DNA from 3 places in the Alteromonas sp. OM2203 genome. Region 3 is predicted to be linked to each of the others. Evidence: predicted binding sites of a transcription regulator. Region 3 holds the regulator's gene; each other region holds the start of a gene.
What was found. The regulator FNR, encoded in region 3, switches genes on or off when oxygen is low (the NO sensors DNR and NnrR bind a similar motif). The targets are predictions, from matches to a motif close to TTGATCTAGATCAA.
Positions count from the first base shown of each region.

Region 1: ACM0P2_RS11915 (PRC-barrel domain-containing protein) is a predicted target of FNR. The motif match lies at 1,597-1,610, and genes of this name have one in related genera.
Region 2: ACM0P2_RS00145 (OmpW/AlkL family protein) is a predicted target of FNR. The motif match lies at 1,630-1,643, and genes of this name have one in related genera.

Region 1 covers NZ_CP183209.1:2,664,661-2,667,949, reverse strand. The annotation lists gene ACM0P2_RS11925 (rhodanese-like domain-containing protein) at 1-144, opposite strand, end outside; gene ACM0P2_RS11920 (ArsR/SmtB family transcription factor) at 331-642, shown strand; gene ACM0P2_RS11915 (PRC-barrel domain-containing protein) at 725-1,471, opposite strand; gene maoP (DUF413 domain-containing protein) at 1,668-2,024, opposite strand; gene ACM0P2_RS11905 (hypothetical protein) at 2,421-2,588, shown strand; gene ACM0P2_RS11900 (LysR family transcriptional regulator) at 2,715-3,289, shown strand, end outside.
Region 2 covers NZ_CP183209.1:29,904-33,192, reverse strand. The annotation lists gene aroE (shikimate dehydrogenase) at 1-292, opposite strand, end outside; gene ACM0P2_RS00150 (group II truncated hemoglobin) at 291-719, shown strand; gene ACM0P2_RS00145 (OmpW/AlkL family protein) at 835-1,515, opposite strand; gene hemF (oxygen-dependent coproporphyrinogen oxidase) at 1,756-2,688, opposite strand; gene ACM0P2_RS00135 (L-threonylcarbamoyladenylate synthase) at 2,685-3,289, opposite strand, start outside.
Region 3 covers NZ_CP183209.1:2,394,263-2,397,551, forward strand. The annotation lists gene ACM0P2_RS10645 (heavy metal translocating P-type ATPase) at 1-743, shown strand, start outside; gene ccoS (cbb3-type cytochrome oxidase assembly protein CcoS) at 745-975, shown strand; gene ACM0P2_RS10655 (sulfite exporter TauE/SafE family protein) at 962-1,621, shown strand; gene fnr (fumarate/nitrate reduction transcriptional regulator Fnr) at 1,668-2,408, shown strand; gene uspE (universal stress protein UspE) at 2,658-3,289, shown strand, end outside.

The sequences.
Region 1 (3,289 bases), 270 kb from region 3:
GGGTTGTTCATTTACCTCTGCGGCTTCCCTCACGTCAATTAATGTACCTCCATTATTTTCTAACTCATTAAACGCCTGTTCTGCCGTTACAGTTCTAAAGTTAACGTCGATATTTTCTAAACGAGTCTTGATGTCAATGAGCATTTGGTTTCCTTTAAGTTAAGCTGGTGAACAACGCAGGTATTAAGTTTATATTTGTAATTTAGGATAGCAGAACAAGAGTCTTGACTGAAATTCATCGCATAAAATAGCCAATCGGCAATTTGTTTTATACTTTAGTATAATAAAGGGGTAAATTAGCCCAGTTATTTTACAAAAAAGGAAGTGCTTATGTCCGAGGATATGGTTATAGGTTCAAACGCGATAATGGAACATGCCGCAGAAGCTGAAATTTTTCTTAAGCAGTTTGCAAACAAAACGCGCCTTATGGTGCTTTGCTCATTACTCGAAGAGGAAAAGTCGGTTACTGAACTTCTTGATGTTGTCGATGTGTCTCAGCCAGTAATATCGCAGCATCTCGCCTTACTGCGAGAGTCAAAAATGGTAGCCACGCGTAGAGAGGGGCAAACTATCTTTTATCGTTTAGCTGACGAACGGGTTAAACGTTTGATAGCCTTAATGTTCGAATTTTTTTGCAAATGAAGTAAAAATTATCGTAAAAGACCCTCAAAACAATGTCCGTTTAAAGAAACGGACATTGAAAGAGAAAGGCATATCGCCTCATTTATATATTGCTATTAAGGTCACTGCATAGCGTTGCAATGTAACCATCTTCAGAAATCTTATCGTTATCCACTTCAGGTCGATTCATTAGTTCATCTTGGCTCAGATTCACGCTAACGTGATGAGCTGCCCAGTCGATGTTTTTGATATCGCTAGGTAATAACGCTAAATGCTTCCCGCCAGGTAGCCAGTTGTTTGTATCAACCACCAGAAGTACGATTTTCCAACTGCGCGTATCAATAATAAAATTACTAATATGACCTACATTGTCAGATGTCGTAGCAACTTCATATCCTCCAACTTCTCCCACCGCGCGTAAATGATTTGATGTTTTTTGAGGGTGAACAGTATCGGACTCCTCGGCATGCTGTAGTTCAACTAACTCATCGGGGTGGGCAAATTCGCCCCAAGCTCCGGGGCCTATCCAGTAGTAACCGTAGCCAAAGTACTTAAAAAGGTTCTCTTCGTACTCGCGAGAGACAGGTTTATGCTCGTCAATTGAAGGGCTATTCTTGAGTGTATCGACAGTCATATTAATATGAACTGTTTCATCTTCACAGGCTAACTGCTTGACCGAAATAGGGGATATCACGACTTTGCGGCTGAGGGGGAGCCAGGTATTAGTGTCCGCCACTAGATAGCGAACGGTGAAGGTTTCATCATCAAAAAGGATGTCGCGAATACCGCCCACTTTGTCATCAAGTGCATGAATAGAAAAGTGAGTAAGCTGTTTCGAACTAATAACCATCGTTGCGCCTCCTTTGCATGGGCTGGTTTAATCAGAGCAATAAAACCTAACACGGGCTTTTTTGCTCATCTTTAATCTAACTGTAGACATTCCTTAACGTTTCTCAATTTTGTTCTTTCCATAACTTGATTGAGATCATTTAAAGCTCAAACAAAAAAGCTCGCCATGGCGAGCTCTTTTGATCAGTCTATACTTTTTACGCAACGTCGAACTCGTCGTCTGAGTAGTCGTCATCGTAATCCGACTGATTACTTGCGCTACTGTGCAACGTATAAAAATGTTTTTTGCCTCTTGCAAGTCTGACGTACTTTGCCCACGCCTTCTCCATGTTATTGCTTGCTTCAACCTTACCACTAATAAAGTCAACAAAATGCGCTTCATCGTCACTTTCTGGTTTAAGTTCGCCACTCTCAAGTCCCAGCAGGGTTTTACCGTATGTGGTGAGAAGATCTGCTTCAGCAATGCTGAAGTCACCGGACTTACGAAATCCATAGGGAAACTTCAAACGGTCAATGTAAGGTTTTGCTGATGGTCTAATAGCTAAACTTTTCATAATGTACCCAACGTAATGTTTTGTTCAGCGCTCTTGTATGACAATTGAAAAGCAAGATAAAACAAAAGTTTTTTTTCTTATCAACAAAAAATTTTTAACTGAAGATAAATTCAAAAACTATGCGAGATAAAATAAGCGATAAATTGCTATTGGTGACTTGTAAAGTGATGTTCTTGTTCTTCTATGTTATTGAATAATAAAGAATATAACTTTTTCTGTTTTGTTTTTAGGTGATAGCAGATAAACGTTCTATCGATAGCTTTTGGTGACGGTAGATTTTTCAAAAACTACTCCATTTAGTCATCAAAAATTATTATCGCTACGATGATAAATTTTCGTTTTTCATTTTTACGCTTACGTTAATAATTAAGGTGTGTTAACAACTTAGAGAAAGCAATGAGCAAAGACTATCGTTACCAGCGTGAAGAATGGGACTCGGTAGAAGACGAAGGTTCTTACGCAAAGAAAACTAACGCTAAGCGTCAAAGCAGCGTCAAAGTTAAACAAAAGCGTGACCTACAACGTCGTGATAAACAGCGTCGTCTGCACCAAGAAGAATATTAATTCTACTAGTTGGTGAAAATTTGATTAAGCGTACCGTTTGTAACGGTGCGCTTCTGTGCTTTTGTGTTTACTTGCCGTATCATCTATGTCAATTTAGACACACTTTGATTCGGTTGTACAACAAGCATGGACATACGCTTCCTTACCACCTTTATAGAGGTGGCCAAAACTCGTCACTTTGGTAAAGCCGCAGAAAATCTTTACCTCACACAATCTGCAGTCAGTGCACGTATAAAGCTTCTTGAAGAATACTTTCATACCACGTTGTTCATCAGGCAAAGAAATAGTATCCAGCTTACGCAATCCGGAGAAAAGCTCCTGCCTTATGCGAAACAGCTTTGTGCAACACTAAACGAGGCTAAACAGGAATTACAAATTCAGTCGTCTGAATATGTAGTATGTGGCGCCACGCAATTAGCCAGTGAACTGTTGTTACCCCAAATGTTGAGTCACTTGCATAATGCCTTTCCGGATTGGTCGGTCAAAGCGGAAGTGCTTACGCTTGACACCTTGTCTCGTCAAATGCACGAACGCGTTACAGATTTGTCTTTTTCTACCGAACCGTTAAAGTCAGAAGAAGTGAATAGCACAGTGTTGCTAGAGCATGAACTTGCTCTGTATAGAGTCGGAGAGGGACGGGAAACCATAGATGCCGCCGATTTTGTTGCCATCGACTGGGGCGCCAAAGCAAGAGACTGGCT
Region 2 (3,289 bases), 2.2 Mb from region 3:
GCACATCACCATTGCCACCATTCATTAGTGTATTAACAGCTTGTGCATCTTTAGCCGCTTGGTCATCTACCTTTGCTAAGTTGAATGCATCAAGCTTAAAAGGCATGGTGACGTTACAACCTACCGCGCCTTCCTGAGCTAAAAACGCGTTGGCGGCATCTACAAAACCGTCTACTGGCGCAAGTATTTTTTCATAAGAAATATTTTCTCCCACTTGATCTGCAAACATTTGATGAATAGTTGGTGATAAACTCTGTGAAATAGGATTTCCGAATACAGCGAATTTTTTCATGGGAATACGAGACTTATTTAATATAAAGAAAAGCAACAATCGTTCTAAGAAGAGTACACCATATGAGCGTATAGGTGGAGAGGAGAAAGTACGGGAGTTAGCAAATGCTTTTTACGACATTATGGAGACCGATCCGCTAGCGAAAGAACTACTTACTATTCACCCTCAGCCACTAGACAGAATTCGTCATGTGTTTTTTTTATATTTGAGTTTATGGCTTGGCGGCCCTGATGATTATCAGCAGCAATTTGGTCATCCGCGTCTGCGTGCGCGTCATCTTCCCTACACAGTAACACCCGAGTTAAAGGCACAGTGGATGTACTGCATGAGAAAAGCCATGTTTAAAACCGTTGATGATATTACTTTAGCACAACAGTTAATTGAGGCGCTTGACCAACTTGCCGAACACATGGTGAATACACAATAAAAAAGCGCGTAAAAAGGATTAACCTTCTAACGCGCAAGTCCCCTGTACTGTCTACGCTCTTTGTGGCGCATAAAGTAGTGCAATTGTGAAAGCCTAACTTACCAGTAATAAAACTTTAGAAAGTGTAACCTACAGATAGTGTATAAACCCACGGGTCTATTTCAATATCGTTTACAGTGCCAGAAGCTTCGCCCACTTTAAATGTGGCTTCAGTATCAATATCTATATAGCGAACCGACGCGTTTACATGCCACTTTTTATCGATTTGGTAATCCATACCTATTTGGGCAGATAAGCCAAATGAGTTATCTAACGATAGGTCACTTAAACCCGCCGTTTCATTTGCACCCGTAAATTCCTCGTCAAAGATAAAGGTATAGTTAATCCCTGCACCAACGTAAGGCTGAAACGCCGAGCTTGCATCATTGAAGTAATAGTTAGCCGTCAATGTCGGCGGTAAGTGTGTTACCTCACCAAGCTGATTACCCGTACCTAATGGATCGGCAACGGAAAAGTTAACATCATGCTTAAATGGCGTTGCTGCCAGAAGTTCTATATTGATATTGTCGGTAATAAAGTACGCAACGTTTAAACCTAACTGGGTATCGTTGCCAATATTAAGTGCAACGCCAAGATCCGTCCCACCGGCCACGATATTAGACGTTGATTCATCCGGAGCTACCGTCGTAAGACCGCCTCGAACAATCCAGTCGCCCTGTTGATGAGCGCTGGCTAAAGGTGAAAGTGCAGCAAGTGTAAGACAAAGTGCAGATGCAGATAGAAAGTGTTTGCGCATGATGTGTCTCTTTATATGTTTAACCAAGATGGCGCTACTTTACGCCTTTCGCTTAGCGAAACATTGATCCAGCGCAAGGTTGGTAAGCTACTGAAACACTGATGATATTCAGTATTGATGTAGATCAAAAAACGCCGTGTAAAAATATTACACGGCGCTTGTTCAGTCATTGAAATCGGTGTTTAACTATTGTGGTAGTGAGTAAGTTTTAAACCCCGATAACGCCTCGTTTGTGGCGCGTTACCAGTCAGTAGGCTTTAACCAGTCTGTTAACTTAGCTTCAGCGCTACCTGGTGCAGGTGAATAGCAATACTCCCAGCGGGCTAACGGTGGCATCGACATTAATATGGATTCCGTACGCCCACCAGTTTGCAAACCAAATAAGGTACCGCGGTCAAACACAAGATTAAACTCAACGTAGCGCCCTCTTCGATAAAGCTGGAAATCACGCTCTCTTTCGCCGTAATCAGCGTGCTTGCGGCGCTCGACAATAGGGACGTAAGCATCGATAAACCCATTACCGACTGCTTGCATAAATGCAAATGACTGTTCAAAGCCCCATTCATTAAGATCATCAAAAAATAAACCGCCAACGCCGCGGGTTTCGTTGCGATGCTTTAAGTAAAAATAGTCGTCGCACCACTTTTTGTATTTAGGATACACATCCTCGCCAAATGGCTTACACAACTTCTTCGCAGTGTTGTGCCAATGCGCGACATCGTCTTTAAACGGATAGAATGGTGTTAAGTCAAAGCCACCACCGAACCACCAAATGGGGGCTTCGCCCTCTTTTTCAGCAATGAAAAAACGAACATTAGCGTGGGATGTTGGGATATACGGGTTATGTGGGTGAATTACGAGAGATACGCCCATCGCCTGAAAATTTCGCCCTGCAAGTTCAGGTCGATTAGCCGTTGCCGATGCGGGCATTTGGCTTCCAAATACATGGGAAAAGTTAACGCCACCTTGCTCAATCACCGCACCATTTTTTAGTACTCGAGAGCGGCCGCCGCCTCCTTCTTCACGCTGCCAGCTGTCTTCAACAAACTGACCTTTGCCATCAGCAAGCTCCAGCGTTTGGCAAATGGTGTCTTGCAATCCTAATAGATAGCTTTTTACCTGTTCAATGACTTCGGCGGCGTTTTTACCATCCAGTAATTCTGCTGATGTCATACTCTTATTACCTCTGCTGTGTCACCATCGCGAATGGTACTGGGTTTGGATGCACCGCCAACTTCTCCGTCAATGTAAAAGACAGAATCGGCGAATACGGCTTTTGCTTCTTCAGTGGTGGTAGCCGGCGGTTGACCGGTAAGGTTAGCGCTTGTAGAGACTAAAGGCCTACCTAGCTTATTACATAACGCCACCACTACAGGGTGATTAGTTACACGCACAGCTATTTTACTGTGCTTGCCCGTCAACCATGCTGGTGCCGACGCCGACTTGGGCAATAACCAAGTGTTAGGACCCGGCCAACTTGAAAAGATATCGGTGCGCCTGTCAGGACGAATAGCATTGTCGTCAACATAAGGCAGCAATTGACTGTAATTCGCAGCAATTAAGATCACGCCTTTTTCAACTGGTCGCTGCTTTATCTCTAATAGCGCATTTACTGCCTCTTCGTTATCTGGGTCGCACCCGATACCCATTACCGCTTCGGTTGGATAAACGATTAAACGACCAGCTTGAAATGCGTCAACAACTGGGTCTACTTCAGATAAATTAGCCTCAACGGGGTTAAACGTATTTACGCTCCCATTTTGGATATCAGACA
Region 3 (3,289 bases):
GCGATGATAGCGCATCCGATTACACCGTTTATAAGGTAGTCAATTTTACTGTAGCGCCCGGAGGCGGAATATGTGGCGAAATCAATGACACCATGTTTTCAATGGGCTCTGCTGCGTTTTGCGTTCACGAGTCACAGCAAGAATTCATTGAAGACTACCCTTCAGCTAACGTCTATCTCACTGTTAAAGGCCGTATTATGGCAGCGTTTGAAGTGCGAGATACGCTTCGTGCTGATACGCAAGAAACCCTCGATATCTTGGCAAAAAGCCATAGGCTTACAGTCTTAAGCGGCGATACACAAAAAAACGTGGACTCACTAACTGCGTCATTGCCAATCGAAACAGCCAAAGGTGGGCTTACACCAGAACTTAAATACGAAGCTGTTCAAGCTATGCAGCAAGCGGGAGCCAAAGTAATGATGATGGGGGACGGTATCAACGATGCACCTGTTCTTGCCAGTGCAGACGTGGCAATAGCGGTTGGCAATGCTACCGATGTTGCTAAGACAGCAGCAGATGTTATTTTGCTTGGCGATCAACTTTTATCTGTTCCAACGCTTATAAGCACTTCTCACCAAGTGAAGAAGAAAATAAGACAGAACATAGGCTGGTCTGTAGGATACAACGTTTTGATTCTGCCCTTCGCCGTGTCTGGGCTACTTTCGCCGTGGATGGCTGTTGTAGGTATGTCGTTAAGCAGTATTATTGTCGTTACAAACTCAACGCGACTTTTGAGCAAATAGCATGAGCATTATTTACGTATTAATTCCAATCGCCATCATTATTGTTGCTGTCGCTATTGTAATTTTCTTTTGGGCGGTAAAGACCAATCAGTTTGAGGATTTAGACCGACAAGGCTACAGCATTCTTTTCGATGATGATTTGTCACCTGAAGAAAAAAAATTAGCAGAACAGCGCAAGCAGCTTCAAGAGAGCAAGGCAATCAAGAACAAAGAAGATAATGGACGGGATTAACTACTTCTCTGCTTTTCTTATCGGCTTGGCGGGCGGTGTTCATTGTGTGGGAATGTGTGGAGGGATCGTTGCGGCGCTCAGAATGGTCTCGCCAAAAGGCTCATCCGCTGTACCCTATACACTCGCTTACAACATGGGCCGGATTGCCAGCTATACGATTGCCGGTGCAATCACTGGCGCATTAGGAAAAATTGCGTCAGATTTCGTTCCCCTTGCCAGCTATGTCCTATCTCTTTTTAGCGGTGTTATGTTGCTTTTACTCGCTTGTTATTTAGGGAAATGGTGGACAGGCCTAACCCTTTTGGAAAGCGCAGGTAAAGGTCTATTTTCCAAACTTCAGCCTCTCTCTAAGCGGTTTTTACCGTTCAAAACCCCATTTAGCGCAATACCTTATGGCTTTATTTGGGGTTGGTTACCCTGCGGGCTTGTGTATTCAACCCTAACCTGGTCATTGGCCGCAGGCAACGCGTTACAAGGCGCGGGTATTATGTTTTTCTTTGGGTTGGGAACCTTACCCACCCTGCTTGCCGCCAGCGCAGGTAGTCAATATCTAGTGAGTACTTTTCAGCAAAGCGGCGTAAGGCAACTTATTGCAAGTATAATGGCTATCTATGCTATTTATCTTATTCAGGGCGCAATCCTATAAAAAAATAGGTATTATTGTCGTGTATAAATTATAAAGAGCAGGTTTTATGAGCAAAGGAAGCCAATTTTCAATCCACTGTCAGAACTGTAGTTTCAGCCATCTCTGTCTGCCTGTTGCATTAAACAAGACAGAAATTGAGTCTTTAGACGACATCATTGAGCGTAAAAAACCGCTGCATAAAGGCGATACGCTTATTCAAACTGGCGATACATTTCGTTCGCTCTTTGCCGTAAGAACCGGTTCTTTCAAGTCGTTCGTTACCAACTCTGAAGGTGAGGAGCAAATTACAGGTTTTCATTTTCCCGGCGACATTATCGGCTTCGATGCGCTGCGCGAAAATAAGCACCAGAGCTACACTTCTGCATTAGAAACAGCGATGGTCTGTGAACTTCCCTATGAAATGTTAGATGAAATGTCGGTTCAGTTTCCGAAACTGCGCCATCAGATAATGAGCTTCATGAGTGCAGAGATAAAGCAGGATCACGACATGATCATGCTTCTCAATAAACGAACAGCAGAAGAACGCTTACTCTATTTTATCTCCCACCTATCGCAAAGATTTGAGGAGCGAGGCTTTTCTCATCGTGAGTTTCATTTAACGATGACACGAAATGAGATTGGCAATTACCTCGGTTTAACGATAGAAACCATAAGCCGCCTGTTAAGTCGTTTCCAAAAAGAAAACATTATAAAGGTAGATGGCAAACTCATTACCATTCTAGATTTTGCACTGTTAGAAAATAAACTGTCTGCCCTTAACGGACCAAGTGTTGTATGTAGCGGCTAGGTTGTCTCTTCGTTTAAATTGTTTAAGAACGCGCGCAAAGCGCGTTTTTTATTACCTTTATTTTTTATTGTCCCAAGCACCCATAAATCGCCACACTAAAAATGCCTAAGAGAAATGCCTGAGAGAGTTGTAAAATTCTTGACCCAAAACAACACGTTTTTTCAAATGTCGTTTATAGTTAGTGAAGATGGACTAGAAAAATAGCTTTATTTATCGTCACATCAAGCTGTGTGCTTACTGGAGGGTGTTATGATTGAATATAAACGAATTCTTGCCGTGGTAGATGCTGAACGGGACAACCAACCTGCTTTAAGTCGAGCCTATGAACTCGCGTCGAAAACAGGTGCAACAGTGACCGCAATGATGGTGGTCTACGATCTATCTTATGATATGACCACCATGCTAAGCCCAGATGAGCGCGAAGCCATGCGCGATGCAGTAACTAAAGAGCAAGGCAAGTGGCTTTCTGAGCAACTTAGGAAACAAGGCTTTGCTGATACCGATATTGTAGTTGAGTGGAACAACCGTGCTTTTGAGTCAATTATTTACTACACGCTTAACAACCAAATTGATCTAGTGGTAAAAGCGACAAAGAACCACGATGATTTAGCCTCTGTCATTTTCACACCAACAGACTGGCATTTAATGCGTAAGTGCCCTCGCCCAGTGTTATTGGTTAAAGAGCATGATTGGCCAGAAGGTGGTGAGATCATCGCAGCCGTAAACGTAGGAAGTGAAGACGACGAACATGCTGCGCTTAATGACAAGCTTACAATTATTGCAAACGATTATGCGGCCTTATTGAAAGGAAATGTGAATTTAGTCAACAGCTATCCTTCTACTCCACTAAACATTGCGATAGAAGTTCCGGAGTTCGACCC